Regions from separate parts of the Sediminibacillus dalangtanensis genome, predicted to be linked through region 2. Evidence: riboswitches for the same ligand, from Rfam matches in the RefSeq annotation. Region 2 holds a riboswitch; the other holds the start of a gene.
The links. A riboswitch is a leader RNA that binds a small molecule or an ion and turns the genes downstream of it on or off. The one in region 2 is predicted to bind lysine.
Positions count from the first base shown of each region.

Region 1: it holds a riboswitch for lysine, as region 2 does, so the genes downstream of both, dapA (4-hydroxy-tetrahydrodipicolinate synthase) here and ERJ70_RS13510 (Na+/H+ antiporter NhaC family protein) in region 2, are expected to answer to the same signal.

Region 1 covers NZ_CP046956.1:1,971,643-1,983,025, reverse strand. Annotated here, with positions in the region: gene ERJ70_RS09925 (CvfB family protein) at 1-79, opposite strand, end outside; gene ERJ70_RS09920 (BH0509 family protein) at 342-488, shown strand; gene ERJ70_RS09915 (YaiI/YqxD family protein) at 816-1,277, shown strand; gene ERJ70_RS09910 (hypothetical protein) at 1,399-1,704, shown strand; lysine riboswitch at 1,806-1,988, shown strand; gene dapA (4-hydroxy-tetrahydrodipicolinate synthase) at 2,154-3,047, shown strand; gene ERJ70_RS09900 (UDP-N-acetylmuramoyl-L-alanyl-D-glutamate--2,6-diaminopimelate ligase) at 3,090-4,616, opposite strand; gene ERJ70_RS09895 (DUF4879 domain-containing protein) at 4,996-5,610, shown strand; gene ERJ70_RS09890 (hypothetical protein) at 5,634-6,131, shown strand; gene ERJ70_RS09885 (helix-turn-helix transcriptional regulator) at 6,464-6,832, opposite strand; gene ilvA (threonine ammonia-lyase IlvA) at 6,998-8,257, opposite strand; gene ERJ70_RS09875 (DMT family transporter) at 8,401-9,336, opposite strand; gene ERJ70_RS09870 (enoyl-CoA hydratase/isomerase family protein) at 9,494-10,270, opposite strand; gene ERJ70_RS09865 (fatty acyl-CoA synthetase) at 10,306-11,383, opposite strand, start outside.
Region 2 covers NZ_CP046956.1:2,685,805-2,697,187, reverse strand. Annotated here, with positions in the region: gene ERJ70_RS13550 (cysteine desulfurase) at 1-866, shown strand, start outside; gene sufU (Fe-S cluster assembly sulfur transfer protein SufU) at 856-1,293, shown strand; gene sufB (Fe-S cluster assembly protein SufB) at 1,337-2,734, shown strand; gene ERJ70_RS13535 (sulfite exporter TauE/SafE family protein) at 2,980-3,801, shown strand; gene ERJ70_RS13530 (bifunctional metallophosphatase/5'-nucleotidase) at 3,813-5,213, shown strand; gene ERJ70_RS13525 (YunC family protein) at 5,265-5,579, shown strand; gene ERJ70_RS13520 (HD-GYP domain-containing protein) at 5,714-6,814, shown strand; gene yunB (sporulation protein YunB) at 6,875-7,660, shown strand; lysine riboswitch at 7,715-7,893, shown strand; gene ERJ70_RS13510 (Na+/H+ antiporter NhaC family protein) at 8,161-9,723, shown strand; gene ERJ70_RS13505 (sodium-dependent transporter) at 10,084-11,383, shown strand, end outside.

The DNA.
Region 1 (11,383 bases), 710 kb from region 2:
CAATGCTTACTAAGAACCCGTCTGTCACTGAGTTTTGAACTTCTGCCTGTTGGATAGAGCCCGGTAGTATCTCGCTCATTTTGTAACCTCTTTCTTATACGGTGAATTTTTGCTACCTTTCATTATAACCGAGCTCCAACAAAATAAAAATGAAAAAGGACATACGATCCTGCTTTTCAGACATGATTACGTCATTTGTCCTCAAGTATATCAACCCTATATCGCTTCCACTCAATATATCTAATTTTGATATTGTTTTTATCTCGATATGAGATATATAATCAAAGTAACAAAAGGGGAAAACGCTTTATTATTCAACCTAATCCTAAGGGGGATTTACCATGAGCCAACTAGTGAGAGAAAATCTGATGGAACAATTATGGGATTTAACAACTTTGCACAAAGATGAAGTGTTGAAAATGACCGATGAAGAAGTCGAGTACTATCACTGGCTCTATCTTGAAGAATCCGTTTACGATCTTATGTAAGAATAAATAGTTGATATAGTATCCTGAGCAGCCTGCGATTATCCGCCGGCTGCTTTTTGACTGTTTGTGGATCATTATTGGCTGAAACAGCCACGTCCAGCTCCAGCGCCTACCCCCTCGAGGTCTTAAGCCCACCCTTTGTGTGGCAAAAAGCGCCACGCCGAGGTTGGGCAGGCCCAAACGATGTGGGCCATGCAGGCGTTGCCACAGGACGTGGCGGCTCTAGCCTGTACTCTTTTAAACAGGCGCTTGCGCTTTTTTCCTTCCCGGTATTTTTGGTATCATGAGCTAACGCGTTAAAATTGAAAAGTTAAAAGGGGTGCTGGAATGAAAATATTAGTAGATGCAGACGCTTGTCCCGTAAAAGAAATAACGATAAAGACCGCTAAAAAGTATTCCGTTCCTGTAACTCTCGTTAAAAGCTTTTCCCACTTCTCTTCTCGTGATGAACAAAGCGGTGCGGAAAGCATTTATGTCGATACCGGTGCAGATTCCGTAGACTACCGAATTATGCAATTGGCTAATAAAAATGACATTATCATCACACAAGACTACGGACTGGCATCCCTGGCTTTAGGTAAAGGATGTATTGTCCTTCACCATAAAGGCTTTCCATATCACCTATCCACTATAGATGAAATGCTGGTTATGCGCCATGCTAATGCGAAAGCCCGAAGAAGCGGGAAGCGGACAAAAGGGCCGAAGCCACTAACTGCAGAAGATAGGGAAAAGTATCAAGCTTTGCTGGATACAGTTTTAAGCGAGCATACGTCCGGTAGTTCTTCGTGAATCTTTAATCAAGAGATCAAAATAGGTGTTTATCCATTTCACTTTCCGCTTTGAACCATATGCTGAATATGTAAAGGAGTAGACGGATTGCTCACAAACAAAAGCGGAGAGGAGAAAAAATATGCAACATTATTTACCTGTTCATCAATATAACGATCAGTATGATCAATACATTCATCCCCATTCAGTTCAAGAAAATGAAATGTTAGAGAGGAATTTTGCCTTTGGACCACTTGGAGCAGGATTGGTTGGATTCGGACTAGGTTATTTAGGCGGTGAACTTTTCGGAAATCCTGCAATCGGTTATCCTCGTCCGGGACCATATGGTTATCCTGGTGGTCCGTGGTATGGTGGATATGGCTATCCAGGAGCCGGGCGTCCTCCTTATTATGGCAGACCTCCTTATTTCGGTTATCCACGTCTTTAGTCAAAAAAAGATCTTTCTTAATTGCTTAGCATTGCAAACCAGAAAAAATTTTGCTATATTTTAGATACAATTTTATTTGCTTTACTTCAAATTATTTTTGGAGTGAGGATAGAGGTGCAAAAACCAATAGTACGCTGTCGTAGGATGATGAGGTCTGTTGATGGCAGCCGAAAGGGGAATTTGCCGAAGTGGGTGGAAACTCATCGTTTCGCATCACTGGTTCTGTATTCAATAAATACAGGGCTGTCATATAACCTTTAGTTATATGGAGGGCTATCTCACGCATCAGAAAGATGTCATAGTGATGCAGCAGCGAAGCCCTCGTTGCTGTTTTTTTGTGTGATATTTTAAACGTCATTCAAAACTGCTTTGTCTCTAGTGGGATACTCTCTATTCACCAAGAGGGCTTCTGGTCCTGTTTTTAAAATTATGAATAGAGGTGTAGAAAAATGGATTTTGGGCGTATTTTGACAGCAATGGTTACACCATTTGATCAGAACGGTGACATTGATTATCAAAAAACAGAGATACTGATCAACTATTTAATCGCAAATGGTACCGAAGGATTAGTTGTTGCAGGAACGACTGGTGAGTCACCAACCCTAACGAAAGATGAAAAATTGAATTTGCTGCGATTTACGGTGCAAACAGTAAACAAGCGTGTGCCTGTCATTGCCGGAACAGGGTCAAATAATACCCGTGATTCCATCGATTTTACTCGAGCGGCCGAAGCTGCCGGAGTTGATGCTTCGATGTTGGTGACTCCATATTACAACAAACCGAACCAAGAAGGAATGTATCAACATTTTCGATCCATCGCCCGGGCGGTTAAACTGCCTATCATGCTTTATAATATCCCTGGCAGAAGTGCAGCAGGGATGACGCCCGAGACGATCATAAAGCTTTCGGAGGAAGAAAATATTGTCGCTGTTAAGGAATCTGGTGGAAATTTAGATGATATGACTTCTATCATTAGTGGTACAAAAGACAGTTTTCACTTATATAGTGGTGATGACGGGCTTACACTTCCTGTTTTGTCGATTGGTGGAAAAGGGGTAGTATCCGTCGCCTCCCATATCTTTGGAAATGAAATGAAAGAGATGGCAGATAGCTTTTTCAATGGCGACCATCAAAGAGCTGCTACTCTTCATCAATGCCTGCTTCCAATGATGAAATCATTATTCATGGCTCCAAGTCCTGCACCTGTTAAAGCTGCTTTATCTTACGTAGGGATTGATGCAGGTTCTGTACGTCTGCCTTTGGTTCCTTTAGGTGAGAATGAGAAGCAATTATTGTTCCAACAGCTTTATTATTATGTCGGTGACCAAGCAGCCAATGCATAAGTAAGATTCAAAAATAACCCTTGTCATTTCTTAGAACAAGGGTTATTTTGCTTCCGGTGCCAGCGAGGATTTTGTTTGATTAATGCGTTTGGAATAAAATTGCTCGATTATCGTTTCATCCGAGTGTGGGAAGGCTTTTCCTCTAACCATTTGACAACCGTTGATACAACCTCCAGTTAAAATGATTAAATCCTCTTTTTCCGCCAGTTTTAAAGCTGCAATAACTCCTTCTTTTCGTGAGTGTGTACATGTAATATGTGTTCGCTTCGTTTTTGAAAAACCAGACAGCACGCTTGCGACAATCTCTTCTGGTTTCCTGTACCCGGGATGATCAACGGAAATGATGTACACATCTGCCTGTCCATCGGCAGCTTCTCCCATTCTCGCCATTTTCTTTTCATCCCGGATACCTACTCCTGTCACCATTAGAATTAGTTTACGGTAGTTTAGTTTCTTAACTTCCGATAAGAGTTTCCGCAGAGCTTCTGGGGTATGTGCATAATCCAGCAATACGCTACTGTTACCTGGTATTTCCACTAGCTGGAATCTGCCTTTCGGGCCTTGGATTTTCGGTAATGCCTCCAGGATTTTTTTGCCGGTGACACCCATGTGGAGAGCAGCACAAACAGCAGCCAGTAAATTAGAGATGTTATACTCACCGATTACCGGTGTATGGACGAGAGAAGATACTCCTTCGATGGACAGTAAAAAAGCCGACCCTTCCCTTTTTATTCTGATATTGGAAGCAAAAACATCCGCGTCTGGATGACCGTCTATGCTATATGTTAGCAAAGGACCGTGGTACAAATCGAGGATGTCCTTTGCCATTCCCTCGTCATCCAGGTTTACTACAGCTTTTTCTGTCTGTTTAAACAATTTGAGCTTTGCCCTTTTATAATTTTCGAAGGTTTTATGAAATTCCAAATGTTCACTGGATATATTGGTATGGATACCTATATGGAATGAAATGCCCTCTACCCTTTTTTGTTCGATCGCTATTGAAGATACTTCCATCGCAGCTGCCTGTTCCTTCCTTTGAAGGAATTGGTGAAAAATATAATGGAGATCCGGTGCTTCAGGTGTTGTAGGCGTTGTTGGTTGGAAGGGAAAAGGACCTCCAGAAGTCATTGTGCCAATTGTACCAATGGAACCCGTCGGTACGCCAATTTGATTTAGCAATGAATAGATATAAGCAACTACCGTTGTTTTTCCATTGGTCCCTGTAACACCGATAGTTGTAAGCTTTTTATATGCTTGCTGATAAAATAATATCGAAAGACGGGCCATCGCTTCCCTGGCGTCTTTCACTACTACGAAGGTTCGATCTGGATAGTTGGCCGCCAGTTTTGAAAGCATTGATTCATTACTGCCAATGATGACAGAAGCCCCTTTTTTAATGGCATCTTCTATAAAGACATGCCCATCTTGCTGCTCTCCCTGGATACAAAAGAACGCTACATTTTCTTCAACCTTCCGTGAATCGTACTGCAGGGAATTTATTTGAACTAAAATCGGACCGTAGACTTTTTCAACAGTTAGTGCATTCTCGTTGGAAAAGTTAATATTCATGTTTCACAACCCTTATTAGAAATGGAGTGGTTTACAAGTTATTTGCTTCTTACGATTCCCGATACAAAGACTGATTACTCTTTTGTTCATGAAGAAATCTCCTAACTTAAATGCCTTTAGACCAGTACCCTTTTCCCCTCTTCCAGACATTACATCTTTGGAATATAGCAGGATGACCATTTCATTCGTTCACTTTCATGCTACCTTCATAAAAAGATATCGTACCTTAAAAAGCCTTACGCCATTCTCGACCGATTTCCAAATCAACCTGAAATATACAAATTTTTGTAATAATTGCTAAATAACACGAAAGATAAACCGATAGAAGATATGAGTGTCCAATTAAATCTCTATTTATTAAAAATTTTAAGGAGGCGGAATGATGAGGAAAGTTTTAAACATCACTTTGACAGCTTTATTATTTATCCCTTTGTTCATAGGAACTGAAAAAGCTTCTGCAGCTTCGCCGTCGGGTCAAGTAGTAAACACCCCAACAGAATTATCAAAAAAAGAAGCGTTTAAGCAACATGTACTAGAAAACCTCAAAGACGATTATCCAAATGCACAATTTCTTGATAAAAACACCAGAGAAGATGAACTATATCAGAAACAAGAGATGATATCGGGAGTTAATATTACTGCTTCAGCCCCTCCTCTTACTTCACTTGAGGTATATGCGGCTATATCATCTAACTATCCAGAGTATGAATACTTTAGTTCAAACCAATTATCTTCCGTTCAAGATCATGGAGGAGAAGAATTATACATTGTAACTGCCGAACTTGGATACGGTTTCCAAAGAAATGCTGCATTCAATGGGAGACAATTATCGGAAATAGATAGAGAAAACATTGATTTGGAAGGTGACTCTATTGTAGATGGCTGGTTTATTTGGTGGGATGCAAGCGGCAATGAAAATGGTTTATTCACTTACGAAAACACTTCAACCAATTCACCTTGGAACACCATGTTTGATAGAATGAACATTAAGTAATACATTTCGAAAGGTGATGAAAAATGATTGTAGGTACCGTAGCTCCTGGACAAGGATATTCTTTATATTCACATGCTACAACTAGTAGAAAAACTGAAATAACCAAAACAACTTATCGCGAAGATTCTTCGGCTAATAACCAGGATTTTCGTTTAAAAAAAAGTAATCCTTCAAGTGTGTGGGCAGAACTCGCAACAAAATATGATGTTCGGAATGCCACCTTCGACGAAATCAACTCCATTTCGAAAGCTTTATATGATAATGGAGAGATTTCCTTAAAAGATGTAGCTATTTTAACTTTTGATCAAAAAAAAGCTACAGATTATTTAAAACAAAAAGTACCAGGTTTAACTTCCGAGGAATTTTCGATGTACCAACATTCTGTGAGCAGCGAAGGAACTAGAGACTGGATCGCGGAAATGGAAGCAAGAGCCCAAAAAGATTTTGAGTATGGTAACTTGATCGGTTTTCAAAACAGCAAGAAAGTTCTTAACATCCTTCAAAAATTGGATTCTATGTAAACGATAAGGATAGAGACTGGGCACTCTTTAACATAGAGTAAAGCCATTCGAGCGACATGCAACCCGCAGGGGGCTTTACTCTATTCTTATACGATTTTAGATTCTGTCTCTGGCCTATTGTACTCCTAAGACTCCTCGATGTTCAAAGTTGCTACTAAAATACTCTTAACGAGCTCCTGTCCTTTTGATGGCTAAATTCTTTTGTTGGTTCGTCGTTACATCGAAATCTTGTTGAAATGGATTTCTTCTTTATGGTGTTGCTACTCAGTCTCAAATTCATGGAGATCACGAACAAACGAACATACCCGGTTGTCCTTGTTTTTCAGGACAAGCTATTGAAAATTATCCTTTATTGCCTTTTCCAACAACTGGAGGCAGCGTTCAAGCTCTATTTTTAATTGTTTTTTATACGCCTCGGCCTTCTCTTTTCCTTCCTCGGTAAATTGATAATAAACAACCTCCTGGTAAACGGTTCCCTGTTTCTTCTCCTTTTGCTGGAACAAGATGCCTTGTTCAATTAGATCATGCAGAGCTTTATATATTTCCGGATGGTTTGGTCTGTATCCTAGCTCCCGGAACTCTTCTTTTAACAGATCACGAAGTTTCAATCCATATAAATGTTTGTTTTCTATTAATGTAATCAAGTATAATTTTAAAAAGGCTCGCTGTTTCACTAAAAATCCACTTGGTTGTCTTTCCATTTTGACTACCTCCTTTATGAAATCTTAGTTGATTGGACGTGTCATTAATTTGAAGGATATTATCTTTTATTGGGGCGAGGCTGAAGAAATTCATTGTTTATTTAGAACATGGTTTAATTAGAACAGTTTGGGGTTAAAACAAAGGAGCTTCTCAACTCCCCGTTTTTAGATCAAAAGATTGAACAAGTCTTGGTCTTTGTTGATTTCTATATATGCAAACCCTTTTTTATTCATTCTGTCGATCAAAGGTTCATAATCTGTTTTATGTTTCAGTTCGATGCCGACAAGCACTGGTCCCTTATCACGATTATTTTTCTTTGTGTATTCAAAGCGTGTGATATCATCGTCTTCTCCTAATACGTCTTCCATAAACTCTCTTAAAGCACCGGCACGCTGGGGAAAACTGACGATGAAATAATGCTTGAATCCTTCATAAATCAAGGAACGTTCTTTGATTTCTTGCATCCGGTCAATATCATTATTTCCTCCGCTGATGATGCAAACAATGTTCTTCCCTTTGATTTGATCTTTGTAATAATCAAGGGCTGAGACAGGTAAAGCGCCAGCTGGCTCTGCAACAATCGCATTTTCATTGTATAAATCGACCAAAGCGGTGCTTATTTTGCCTTCCGGAACCAAAACAATATCATCGATCACTTCTTTCCCGATTTCAAATGTCAACTTACCCACCTGCTTGACACTTGCTCCATCTACAAATTTGTCGATCTTATCTAAAGGATAAACCCGGCCATTATCAAGGGACAGCTTCATTCCCGGCGCCCCTTCTGGTTCCACCCCGATTACTTGAGTGAAAGGGCTTATATTTTTTATATAGGAACCGACGCCGGAAATCAAACCACCTCCGCCTACTCCCATAAATACGTGGGAAACTGGCTCATCGATTTCTTCCAATACTTCCAAGCCGATTGTTCCCTGTCCCGTTATGGTACGGTAATCGTCGAATGGATGGATAAACGCCATTCCATGTTCATCACAAAAAGTGATTGCTTCCTTGTATGAATCATCAAAAGTATCCCCAGTCAATACAATTTCCACAAACGGTCCGCCAAAAAACTCCACCCTGTCCACTTTTTGCCGCGGTGTCGTAGCCGGCATGAAAACTCTCCCTTTAACACCCAATGCTTTGCACGAATAGGCAACGCCTTGAGCATGATTACCGGCACTGGCACATACCACTCCGTTTCGCAGTTCCTCACCGGTCAGGCTTTGCATGAAGTTATATGCACCTCTGATTTTAAAAGAACGAACTATTTGCAGGTCCTCCCGTTTTAAATAAACATTGCATTGATAACGCTCGGATAATATGGAATCCCTTTGCAAAGGTGTTTTTACGACAACGTCTTTTAGCATTTGGTGAGCAATAATAATATCTTTTACTTCAACGGTATTTAGCTTTGTACTCATGTCCCACGTATCCTTCCTGCTGAAAAAATTGTTAGCACAATACTACACATAAACAAGCGAATTGTAAACATTATTTTTTATATTTTCTTAAAATTTAGATAAAGAAAAAGCAGTACGATCAGAGCGTCTGCTTTTTAGCTGTATTATTTTGGTAACTGACTTTTTTTCTTGTCAAAAGAATCACGGGTTGTCCTCCTAATGGGAAGTACCGTTAAAAACAATGAACAAAAGACGAATAAAAACCCGATCCATTGCCATCGGTCGATAGCATCATGAAAGATAGTAACCCCAATCAAAACGGAAACGACCAATTCTACAGATGACAGAATTGCAGCCTTGCTCGACTCTACATAGGTCAGCCCCATCGTATATAGCAAGTATGCTGCAATCGTGGAAATCAAGGTAATGCCGGCAATGCCCCCCCAGACATCCCCGCTGATAAAAAGCTGTCCTTTTTTCCATATGCCGCTGGTAGGCACCATGAAAAGGCTGCCGCACAGCATTGCATAGAAGGTGACGGTAAGTGGGTGATAAAAACGGCTGACCAGTTTACCAATGACACTGAACAATGAGCAGAACAACCCCGCAGCTAGGCCAAGGATAATGGTAACAAAACCCATCCCTGCATTTCCACCAGGAAAATAACCGATAACGAGGGCGCATCCTATGATCGTAAAAATGATTGCCATTCCTTTTTTCCAGGTCATTTCTTCTTTAAAAAAAGCATAGGCAATCAAGGCCGCAAATACCGGAGAAGTATAAACAAAAATAACCGCAACCGAAAGGGATGCCCTGTCAATCACTTCAAAGTAGCACCAGTTAAACAAGGCAATGCTGATGATTCCCAAAACAAAAAAGTAAGGGATATGTCTCCATTTTATGCGTAAATATTTTCTGGCCATAGTAGCCATTAAACCAAAAAGCACGAGACTCGACGAAGCCAGCCGAACAGCAACGACCTCCCATGGCGTGAAACCGAAATGATACAAGTAGGTGACAAAAAACCCTGTACTCCCCCAGAAAGCTGCTCCGATAATGATAAAAGTATATGCAATAGCTGGGTTCATGTTTAATCTCATTGCTATCGACCTCCTATTCTCTCTTTCTACAAGGATATATATAACAACGAATTAGATGGGTGGTTTAGAGGATTATGTTAAGACCCATATGCTGGTAACTTATACTGAGACATTACGCTTAACGAAAAGGGTGTTTCCTATAGGAATAAAAGCAGGTTTATTGACCATAAAAAACCGGATTCCTTTTCTCCAGAAAAGCTTGGACACCTTCCTTATGATCTCTTGTCTGCAACAAAACCTGTTGAATTTGCGACTCTTTCATCAGAAAATCATCCATTTCCACTGATACTTGATTTAACATGTGTTTGACGTATTTATGCGTTCCAATTGGTCCGGAAGCCAATTGAACAGCCCAGGAATGGGCAGCTACTGCTGCATTATGTTCCGATAAGTGATTGATGATTCCAAGGTCGTCCGCTTCTTTTGCCGTCAATTCCTTTCCTTCCAGAATCCATTGCTTGGCCAATGGTACCGAAATTCTCTCCGTTAACAACTTCATCAATCCTAAGTCAGGTATCAATCCTATCTGCCGGAAACGAAGAGCAAAAACAGCAGATACCTCAGCTACAATAAAATCTGCTGCAAGAGCCAAGCTGAAGCCAGCTCCAGCTGCATGACCATGAACGGCGGCAATGACGATTTTGTCCAGTTTGGTTATCAATTGGGGCAGACGGGAAGCGGCCTTCATGTATGCAGATATGTCTGCTTGGTTCTGAAGGTTTTTCATGGCGTGAATATCCCCGCCAGCACAAAACGTCTTCCCTTCTCCAGATAAGACAATCATTTTCACCCTATCGTCCGATTCCCACTGGGAAAGCTGGTCTGTCAATTGTTCCATTAGTGCCAGAGACAAACAATTTCTTCTTTCTGGATCATTTAAACGTATATGCCCAATACCTTCCATTATGGTTGTTTCGATTAGTTGTTTCTCCATTTCCTACCCTCCATGTTAAATTAACACATGCCGTTTCAACTTCCAATATTTTTGTATGTTTCACGAAGAGTGCGCTTTAACAATTTTCCGCTAGGATTTTTCGGCATTGTCTCAGCGAACTCGATATACTTTGGTACCTTGTATGTGGAGAGTTTCTCTTTACAGAACCGCAACACTTCTTCCCGGGTTATCGGGCTACCCTGTTTCGGTACGATAATTGCCGTGACTGCTTCTATCCAATAGGAATCTGGAATACTGATGACAGCTGCTTCTGAGACTCCTTCCAATTCATAAAGTGTTTCTTCCACCTCTCTGCTGGAAACATTCACACCGCCTGTATTAATCATGTCTTTCTTTCTGTCGATAATCGTTATATAACCTTCTTTGTCCATGACTCCGAGATCGCCACTATGGAACCACCCACCCCGAAAGGCTTCGGCAGTTTTTTCCGGATCATGCAAGTAACCTTTCATAGCATGCGGGGTACGATGGACAATCTCACCGATCTGATTTCTTGGCACCTCTTCATCGTTATCATCCACAATCTTTGTTTCGACATGTAAAACAGCTTTCCCGGCAGCTCCCAGTTTCCGCAATTGGTCCTCCGGCTGTAGTGCTGCTGCAAGCGGAGCGACTTCTGTTTGTCCATAGAAATTCCAAAATCTTGCCTGCGGGAGTTTTTCCATTAATTCTTTGAGTATCTCCCTTGGCATGATGGCAGCACCATAATAACATTTTTGCAAAGAGGAAAGGTCTCTTCGTTCGAAATCGGGATGCCGTAATAGTGCTATCCAAACTGTTGGCGGACAAAAAAGTTGAGTAGCCCGCTCTCTTTCAATGGATTCAAGGATAGCTTCAGGGCTTGCCTGAGGCAGGATGATACCGGTTGAACCGACATAGACGCCAGGCCCCAAAAAAACATGAAGCTGTGCACTATGATAAAAAGGCAATGCGTGAATCGCGATGTCCGAAGCCTCCATTTCCCCTTCTATGATGCTGCTTACATATTCAGCTATCAAACTTTTGTGAGTTAGCATAACCCCTTTCGGTTTTGATTCTGTGCCGCTCGTATAGAGAACATGGGCAAGGTCATCATCTTGGATATCCGCCTCT
Region 2 (11,383 bases):
TGGAGCATCATAGCAATATCATTCCATGGCAGCAGGCTGCAAAGGCCACAGGGGCAAACTTAAAATATTTGCCCTTGCGACCGGATGGTACAATAGAGATGGAGGACGTGAAGGATACGATTACGGACAACACAAAAATTGTTGCTGTTATGCATGTATCCAATGTCCTTGGAACCATCAATCCCATCAAGGAGATAGCAGCTGTCGCCCATCAGCATGGTGCTGTGATGATGGTGGATGGTGCCCAGAGTGTTCCGCATATGCAAGTGGACGTACAGGATTTGGACTGTGATTTCTATGCTTTTTCTGGCCATAAGATGTGCGGACCTACAGGCATCGGTGTTTTATATGGCAAGAGAGAACTGCTTGAGAACATGGAACCTGTAGAATTTGGCGGAGAAATGATTGATTTCGTCAACCTTTATGATTCCACTTGGAAAGAACTTCCTTGGAAGTTTGAAGGCGGTACGCCGATCATTGCAGGGGCAATCGGACTGGGAGCTGCAATTGATTTTCTTACAGACATCGGCATGGATAACATCCATGACCATGAAGAACAATTAATCGCTTATGCTATGGACCGCATGAAGGCGTTCGACGGGTTGACTATTTACGGACCGGAACAACGGGCAGCGTTGATTACTTTCAATCTTACGGATGTCCATCCGCACGACACGGCGACCGTTTTAGATGCCGAAGGAATTGCAGTAAGAGCAGGGCATCACTGCGCCCAGCCGCTGATGAAGTGGCTGGAAGTGACAGCTACAGCCCGAGCTAGCTTTTATTTATACAATACGCCAGAAGACGTCGATCGTCTTGTGGAAGGACTAAACAAAACGAAGGAGTATTTTGGAGATGTCTTTTGATAATCTCGATACGTTATATAGGCAGGTCATCATGGATCACTATAAAAACCCCCGCAATCGTGGAACATTGGCGGACGATGCTTTGACGATCGATATGAACAATCCGACCTGCGGGGACAGGATTCAAATTCATCTCCAGGTCAACGACGGTATCGTCGAAGATGCTAAGTTCGAAGGGGAAGGATGTTCGATCAGTCTTTCATCCGCATCAATGATGACGCAGGCTATAAAAGGCAAGAAAGTAGACGACGCTTTGAAGATGTCCAAAATTTTCTCGGATATGATGTTAGGCAAAGAAGTGGAAGAAGATGATATAGATTTAGGTGATATCGAAGCTTTGCAGGGTGTTTCTAAGTTTCCTGCCCGGATTAAATGCGCAACTCTGGCGTGGAAAGCAATGGAAAAGGGCGTAGGCGAAGAGCAATAGAAACAACTTTTGGAAGATAATTACCTAATAGGAGGTTTTCGACATGGCGAAAAAAGCGCCCGAAATTGAAGATTACAAGTATGGGTTCCATGACAAGGATATTTCGATTTTCCGCACGGAAAGAGGCCTGACAAAACGGGTCGTTGAAGAAATTTCCCGTCAAAAAGACGAACCACAATGGATGCTCGACTTCAGACTGAAAGCTCTCGAGCAATTTTATAAAAAGCCAATGCCACAATGGGGCGGCGATTTGTCGGAACTGGATTTCGATGAGATCACGTATTATGTAAAGCCTTCTGAGAAATCCGAACGTTCCTGGGATGAAGTACCAGAGGAAATTAAAAATACTTTCGATAAATTGGGAATTCCGGAAGCAGAACAGAAGTATCTCGCAGGTGTTTCTGCCCAGTACGAATCAGAAGTTGTTTATCATAGTCTTCAGGAAGACTTGGAAGAAATGGGTATCGTCTTTAAAGACACCGATACCGCATTAAAAGAAAACGAGGACTTGTTCAAGGAGTACTTCGGAAAAGTTATTCCGCCTTCTGATAACAAGTTTGCGGCACTTAACTCTGCCGTGTGGTCCGGTGGTTCCTTTATTTATGTGCCAAAAGGCGTAAAAACGGACACACCGCTTCAGGCATATTTCCGGATCAATTCGGAAAACATGGGGCAATTCGAAAGAACCCTGATCATTGTAGATGAAGGTGCTTCCGTTCATTACGTAGAGGGTTGTACAGCACCTGTTTATACAACGAATTCCCTGCATAGTGCAGTCGTTGAAATCTTTGTTAAGAAAGATGCTTACTGTCGTTACACTACCATTCAAAACTGGGCGAACAACGTTTATAACCTGGTTACCAAGCGTTCGATTTGTGACGAAAATGCTACCATGGAATGGATTGACGGAAACCTTGGTTCGAAGCTGACGATGAAATATCCTGCAGTCATCCTGAAAGGGCAAGGCGCCCGTGGCATGACCTTGTCTATTGCGTTGGCCGGGAAAGGCCAGCATCAGGACGCCGGGGCAAAAATGCATCACCTTGCTCCGAATACGTCGTCCACCATTGTTTCAAAATCGATCTCCAAGCATGGCGGTAAAGTAACCTATCGCGGTATCGTTCAATTTGGACGGAAAGCAGAAGGTGCCCGGGCCAATATTGAATGTGATACGTTGATTATGGACAATAAGTCAACTTCCGATACCATCCCGTACAACGAGATCTTGAATGAAAATATTTCGTTGGAGCACGAGGCGAAAGTTTCCAAAGTATCAGAAGAGCAGTTGTTCTATCTGATGAGTCGTGGTATTTCTGAAGAAGAAGCGACAGAAATGATCGTCATGGGCTTCATCGAGCCATTTACGAAAGAACTGCCGATGGAATATGCAGTGGAAATGAACCGCCTGATCAAGTTCGAAATGGAAGGTTCTATTGGATAATTGAAAAATTTAATGTAATAATAAAAGGGCCCTGGAATAGGGCCCTTTTTTCATAGTAAAGCAAAACAGAAAAGACTGTGTTATGGTACTAACGTTGTTCTATTTTCTACTAAAGACTTTCTATGACTATTTTCCTCTTTTACAGGCGAGCCACACCGGGTAAACATAAGGGTATAGCATGCAAAACATGGACAAGCTTGCTGGATTATCATACATAACTTTAACAGATAGAAGGGAATCAGACTGTGGTTTACGTTTTAAGTGTTTTAATCGGGTTTTTGACAGCGTTCGTCGGGAGTATTGCTGGGTTGGGAGGAGGAATCATTCTTGTTCCAAGCCTTTTGCTGCTCAGTCAGCTGTTAGATAGTTTCAGCTGGGCAGCGCCGCAAAATATTGTCGGCATTTCGTTGCTGGTAATGGTTTTTACAGGATTGTCATCCAGCATAGCATATATGAAGAAGGGGAGAGTCGATTATCGCAGTGGGAGGATTTTCTTATCCGGAGCAATACCAGGCGGTGTACTTGGCTCATGGCTTAATCAGTTTATCTCGGAAGATGCCTTTTCGTTATACTTAGGACTACTGATGATAGTGTTATCGGCTATGTTTTTTATCAAAAAGAAAGAACCTATTGTTGGTAAGCCAGTCCACAGTAAAGGCGTAGACAGAACGGTTATTATCGACGGGGAAAAGTTTTCCTATACCTACTCCCTGGCAGCTGCTGTTTCCATTGCTTTTGCGGTAGGCATATTGTCAGGTATGTTTGGGATTGGAGGCGGCTCTTTGATCGTGCCGGCAATGATTCTTTTATTCGGTTTCCCGCCGCATATAGCGACGGCGACATCCATGTTCATGATATTATTCTTAAGCTTGATTAGTTCTTCAACTCATATTGTGCTGGGACATGTACCTTGGCAGTATGTGTGGTTGTTTATACCAGGTGCCTGGATCGGTGGTACACTTGGTGCAAAGGTCAATCAATTGCTTAAAGGAAAAACGGTGGAATGGATACTGAGAATATTGTTGGTGGTAATCGGTTTTCGATTAATTTTACAAGGTATTGGATAGGAGATTTTAAGATGGAAGAAAAAATTTTCCTTTATTATACAAACGACTTACACAGTCACTTTGAGAACTTGCCGCAAATCATTGGCCATTTCAATGAAGAAAAAGAAGTGAGAGAACGTAACGGCCAGTCATACTGGCTGATTGATATCGGCGACCATGTCGATCGATCCCATCCAATTGCAGAAGCAATGAAGGGAAAAGCCAATGTACAGCTAATGAACGATGCAGGTTATCATCTTGCCACTTTGGGAAATAACGAGGGCATCACACTTGATCATGAAGATTTATTTCATCTATATGATCAGGCAGATTTTCAATTACTGTGTGCAAATCTGATCAGCATAGATGGGGTTCAGCCAGACTGGTTGAAGCCAGTCTCCTATGCCACCACGGAAAATGGGGTCCGGATCGGTTTCATCGGACTGACGGCTCCCTTTAATGATTTCTATAATCTGCTCGGCTGGAGTGTCGCCAATCCATTCTCGATTATGGAGAAATATCTTCCCGAATTGGCCGAACAGGCAGACATCATTGTGTTCCTTTCCCATCTTGGCATCACAGATGATGAGGAAATAGCGAGACGTTATCCGCAGATTGATGTTATTATCGGAGGACATACCCATCATCTTTTTCGTGATGGCGAGTATATAAATGAAACACTTCTTACTGCAGCAGGGAAACATGGAAAGTTTGTTGGGGAAGTGATTTTGACATGGGACCAAGAACAGCGGAAACTGATTCGAAAAGAAGCCTACGCGAGCAGTACCGATAATCTCCCAAAGGACGAGGAGACGGAGCAAAAGCTGATTGCTTATCAGAATCGGGCGAATGATTTATTGGGGGAAACGGTAACCACGCTGGAGAAACCATTGGAATTTGGTTGGTTCAAGGAAACATTTATTATGAAACAACTTGTCGAAACGTTGAAGGAGTGGACGGGAGCAGAATGCGCGATGCTGAATGCCGGACTTCTGCTGGATAGATTTGAAAAAGGGGACGTGACGTACGGCGATATTCATCGGATTTGCCCACATCCAATCAATCCGTGTCTCGTCACACTACAGGGAGATGAATTGCTTGAAGTCATCCGTGCTTCTTTTACCAAGCAATTTACGGAATTGAAATTGAAAGGTTTTGGCTTTCGTGGCGAAATAATCGGCCGGATGGTCTTTGCAGGTGCCTCTGTGACGACCAGTAAGTTAGCAGATGGCCAAGAACGTGTTGATTATGTAGAAGTGAACGGCAGTCCTCTGGATATGGATAAACCGTATAAAGTGGCAACCGCTGATACGTTTACATTCGGTCGATTGCTACCGGGAATTGCAAAAGCGGAAAATAAGCAGTTTTTCATGCCGGAATTTTTGCGTGACTTATTGGCCGATACGTTAAGGAAAAAAGTGGCTTCCAAGTGACACATATCCTCCTGAAATCCATATAGTATGGTGAAGGGAGTGTGGCATCTTATGATTTCCATTAAGCCTGTTTTTATTGAAGATGTTCCTTTTACGGCGATTCGTGTGGAATTGCCGAAGACCAATCTATTGATTGTTTCGAATGATACCGGATATATTATGTGCGGCGCTCTGGACGTCGATTTGTTAAGCGAAAAGTTGGCAGATCGAAAAGTGATAGCTGCCCGGGCAGTAGGAGTCAAGACAATTGACCAATTGCTTGACGCTCCATTGGAGAAAGTGACGAATGCATCCAGGGAAAAAGGCTGGCAAGTGGGGATGACCGGGAAGGAAGCTTTACTGAAAATTGCCGAACCGGCCGACTGAAAAAATTAGACAATTTCCTACAAATTTAGTTTGATTTCTCCTATAAATCCTCTATACTCTAAATAGAGGATTTTCTTGTTGTCTATACAAGGGATCAGCTGTTTCATTCAAAATGGTGCGGTTAGGAGATAGATATGAGAATTGCAGCAACCAAATCAATTGAACCCGGAACGAAGCTTGCCAAAGCAATATATAACGAAAACGGACAGATATTGATTCAAGAAGATGTAAGTCTGACACAACGCATGTTGAAAAGACTGCAAAAATATAACATAACCTATGTACATATCAAAGATTCCTTAACGGAGGATATCAACATTTCGACTCCGATTCCCGAAAAACTGCGAATGGAAGCTTATCAAACGATCAAGCATTCTTTTTCGGATTTTCAAAGCCAAGGCATCGGGAAAAATTCGTTTGTATTCGAAAAAACGGGGAAACAAATGGCTGATATGGTTGGAAGTCTTATGGATGAGATACAACAGGCGGACCAGGTGGTTTCCATTTTGTCAGATGTTTTTCTGACCGATAACTATGTGTTTTCTCATTCACTCAATGTGACAATCTATTCGCTGGCTTTGGCAACGGAGCTTGGAATGTCGCGTTCGAAGATGGAGGAAATCGGACTGGGGGCAATGCTTCATGACGTGGGCAAAATGTTTATTCCACAGGAAATTCTGCAAAAGCAAGGTAGCCTTTCTGAAATGGAATTTGAAATCATAAAAGGGCACACAGATATTGGCTTCGAATTTTTACGAAATAATCACAACATCCCTTTGCTTGCAGCACACTGCGCTTTTCAACATCACGAAAGACTGAATGGATCGGGGTATCCCCGCGGTCTTACGGAAAAAGACATCCATCCACACGCTAAATTGATCGGTATAGCGGACGTATTCGATGCCGTTACCAGCAACAGAGTATATCGTGATGCGATGCTTCCGCATGAAGGGCTGGAAGTATTATATGCTGGTGCTGGAGACTTGTTCGATCGTGAGTTGGTGGAGGCCTTCCGCCGGACAATCGCCGTTTATCCAACTGGATTGATGGTCGAACTCAGCGATGGAAGAGCCGGTATCGTGGCAAAACAAAATCAGCAGCTATGTGAACGCCCGGTGATTCGCATCTTGGAGGAAGACGGTCATGCTGTATCGGTTCCTTACGAAATAGATCTTGCGGAACATTTGAACCTGATGGTCACCTCCTGTTTTGCGACAGACTTGGCAAAAAGTTAATATAGTAAAAATTCTAACCTCCTGCTTAAAAGCATATGTTTTTTTGAGGGGGTATTTATATTGAAAAAAAATAGGAACTTCAAGAGCCATATGACACCGCCTCCGTTTCGTCATGTATTGGTGGTTACAATTGTCTTTTTTACGATATCCTCCTTTGTCAGTATTTTGATCATCAACCGCGGGCTTGAACCTACGCTGATGGATATTGCGGAAACAAGGGCCCGGCAATATGCCAGAATGGCGATTAACGAAGCAGTTAGCAAAAAAATCGCCGATGATTTGGAATACGATGAATTGATTCAGGAAAAGGTCGACAATGAAGGGAATGCCGTATCGGTAGGCTGGAATTCCGTTGTTACCAATCGAGTGGTACGGAATACGACCAATCGCGTGCAAAATTTTTTAAAACTCTTGGAAAAAGGACAGGTTCCTGATCCGGGAAGTACCCTTGATGTGGAATTGGAACCGGAAGAAAAGCCTTCAATCGAATCGGTCAAAGAAGAACCGACCTTAATACAAATCCCGGTCGGCCAGGCGCTAGGCATCCCTTTATTGGCAAATCTGGGACCTGATATTCCTGTCAATATAGAAGTGATTGGTGATGTCCAGTCGGAACCAATCATGGAGCGGGAAGAACTGGGGATCAATAATGTGTACTTCGCTTTGTATGTAGAAATGGAAGTAAGCCTGCGAGTGGTTGTTCCATTTCAAACCAAAACGACACAAATTAATTCAAAGATAAAGATCGATGATCGGGTAGTCAGCTTTGATGTACCATATTATTACAATGGAAATGGTGGCGGAGAATCGCCGCAACTCTCGATTCCAATGGAACCCTTGCAATAGAAGCCGGCCACTGGTACAATATACGAGGAATTGAATAGCGAGACCTTATCAGATCGGTGAGGTAGAGGTGCAGACAGGATCAGTATCCTTTTGGAGGATGATAACTGGGAAGATTGGTGAAAGGCCTGTTTGCCGAAGTATAAGGGAGTGTCAGCCCCTTATTACTGGTATTATGTCGAACAGGGATAATACTGTCATGTCTGGAAAGAATAGCATGAAGGGCTACTGATCGAAATGGAGGATAACAGAATTGCTTACAGAAGCAGTGATAGGTTATTTTCTATCACTGCTTTTTTCTGTTTAAAGACACATTTCTTGTTTGAAAGTAATTATATAACGCAAGGTGAAGTGGGATCACATCAGGCCGATTCCTTTATTGGCAATACCAATTGCCCAGATGCCTTCACTTACCTTGCGTATGACCAGACAGGTTTTCCTCATTTTTTCTTCAGCATGTCGATCCATTCATTTCCATCACCAAAAAGTAATGGAGGTACAACATGGAAGGAACAATTTATTCATTGATTCCTGCCCTGCTGATGCTTGTGCTTGTATTAGCCACAAGAAAAGTACTGCTGTCATTAGGGGCAGGTGTGTTAATCGGAGCTTTCATGCTTCATGATTTTTCATTGCCGCAAACCGCTGGAGAAATATGGCTTGTTTTCCGAACCATTTTTTATGCGGATGGCGCATTAAATACCGGGAATTTATATTTATTGATATTCTTGCTATTGTTAGGAATTGTCACAGCCTTTTTGACCGCTTCAGGTGGAAGCAGGGCCTTCGGAGAATGGGCAATCCGGAAAATAAAAACAAGAAAAGGTGCTCAGTTGATGCCTGCTGTACTTGGGGTCATCATTTTCATCGATGATTACTTCAACAGTCTGGCTGTCGGTCAAATCGCCCGTCCGTTGACAGATCGTCATCGAATTTCCCGTGCAAAGCTTGCTTATTTTATCGACTCTACTTCTGCTCCGATAACGGTAATCTCGCCGATTTCAAGTTGGGGAGCTTATATTATCGGTACGTTAGGCAGTATATTAGCAGCCAACGAAATGACGCAGTATGGTCCTCTGCAAGCATTTGTCGCAATGATCCCATTGAATATGTACGCCTTTGCGGCCCTTTTGCTGGTGTTCTTGACGGCATTGTTTAAGGTAGATATCGGATTGATGAAAACCCATGAAAACCGGGCGATAGAAACCGGAGAACTGACGGATCCTGAACGAGGAGAGGTAGCCGGCGACTTGGAGAAAAGTTTTGTAGATAATGAAAGAGGGGAAATTCACCATCTTATCATACCGATTCTTTTACTCGTTGTCGCTACGGTTGTATTCATGGTCGGAACTGGGGTAAATAACACGGAGGGACAAGCTGATGTGTTGGACGTTTTCGCTAATACAGACGTCAATCTTTCTCTGTTTTGGGGAGGAGTGATAGCAGCCGTAGGTGCAGCAGTACTGTACAGCATGCAGCACTCTCCGAAAACCGGTATTGGGATTGTTTGCTGGGAGGGTATCAAAGCGATGCTTCCAGCCATCTATATTTTAGTTTTGGCTTGGATGATCGGCTCGATTATAGATAGCCTGGCGACCGGCGAGTACTTGGCAGACCTCGTTCAGCAAGCATCCTTGAATACAGCTTTCCTTCCGTTTCTGATTTTTATTGTTGCTGGTTTCATGGCTCTGGCTACTGGGACATCGTGGGGAACATTTGGCATCATGCTTCCGATTGCAGCAGAAATTGCAGCATTGACTGATGTCGAACTCGTTCTTCCGGCAATGGCTGCAGTGTTGGCCGGATCCGTGTTCGGCGACCATTGTTCACCGATTTCCGATACATCGATTCTTTCTTCGACTGGTGCTGGCTCCAATCATATTGATCACGTCCTGACCCAGCTGCCCTATGCATTTATTGCGGCTATAGCATCGGTAATCGGGTATCTGGTTCTTGGGGTTACTGGCCAGACATGGATCGCGTTATTGCTTACCCTTGCACTTGTTTTGGTAACAGCAATTTATATTCACAACCAAAACAATCGAACAAGCGGTTCAAACAGATAAACGCTAAATGATACTGAAAAAAGCATAGTGAACAAAGTGAAAACCGAACGATAATTCGCAATCGTAAGCGTGCGAACTCGTTCGGTTTTCTTTTTTGAGAGAGGGTCATCGCTATCCTGCTATAGATCCACTTCTAACAAGTCTGGGTGATGAGCCCTCGTACTAATCTAAAGTTACCTCCTATGATTGGAATACTCTTCCAGTAAAAAAGATCTAGAACCATTCTCCTAAATCTTCCTTTGACATTCTGGTTTTGTCTAATATATAATACAAACATAAATATCTGAAAAAAATAAAAATTTAAAACATTCATTAATTATGGAAAGAGAATGTTTTTAAAAAAACAGGGGAGGTTCAAACATGGAGAATCGGTCACAATGGGGAACACGGTTAGGTTTCCTGCTGGCAGCCATGGGATCGGCTATTGGATTGGGGAATATTTGGCGATTTCCTTATACAGCGTATGAAAACGGAGGGGGCGCTTTTTTCCTTCCATATTTATTTGCACTGTTGACGGCCGGAATTCCACTTTTAATTTTGGAATACACCATTGGCCATAAGTTCCGGGGCTCTGCACCGCGCTCCTATAGGAAAATCAGTAAAGGCATGGAATGGATTGGCTGGTGGCAGGTAGTTGTTTCGTTTGTCATTTCTACTTATTATCCGGTTATCATTGCTTGGGCAATTATGTATGCTTATTTTTCTTTCGGACAACAATGGGGTGGAGATGCTACAGGATTTTTTGTTGGAGATTATTTGCAGCTAGGTGATCCGGGCAGTTTCGGTGCCATGGTACCGAGCGTATTATTGCCGTTAATCGCTGTGTGGGTTGTTGCTTTATTTTTCCTAGGCAGAGGGGTTAAAAAAGGTATAGAGGTGGCCAATAAAATCTTCATTCCGACATTGGCTGTTATCTTTTTGATCATCGTTATCAGAGCAGTGACTTTGGAAGGTGCGATGCAAGGACTGGATGCTTTCTTCAAACCAAATTGGTCGGCAATTGCCGATGGCCAGGTATGGGTTGCAGCCTATGGCCAAATTTTCTTTAGTTTGTCCATCGCGTTTGCAATCATGATCACATATGCTTCTTATTTACCGAAAAAGTCCGACATCACCAACAATGCGTTTATTACCGGTTTCGCCAACTCGTCTTTTGAATTATTGGCTGGTATCGGAGTATTTGCCGCATTAGGCTTTATGGCTGTCCAATCCGGACAGGAAGTTTCGGATGTAGCAACCGGAGGGGTTGGTCTTGCTTTTATGGTGTTTCCGGAAATCATCAGCCAAATGCCTGGAGCAGGATTTTTTGGATTTTTGTTCTTCGCGTCTCTTGTACTGGCGGGCCTATCTTCCTTGATTTCCATTTCGGAAACGTATATCGCTGGTATCCAGGAGAAATTCAATGTATCACGAGGCAAAGCCGTTTTATTTGGCGGAGGCCTTGCAGCGATTCTTTCGCTTGCCTTTGCGACGCAGAACGGATTGAATTTGCTTGATACCGTCGACCATTTCATCAATAACTATGGAGTAGCCCTTGCTGGTTTGTTCGAGGTAGTGGCCATTGCCTGGTTCGCAAAATCATTGAAAGATTTTCAAAACCATGCCAATTCTGTTTCCGATATCCCACTAGGGGCTTGGTGGAGAGTATGTCTCGGGATTA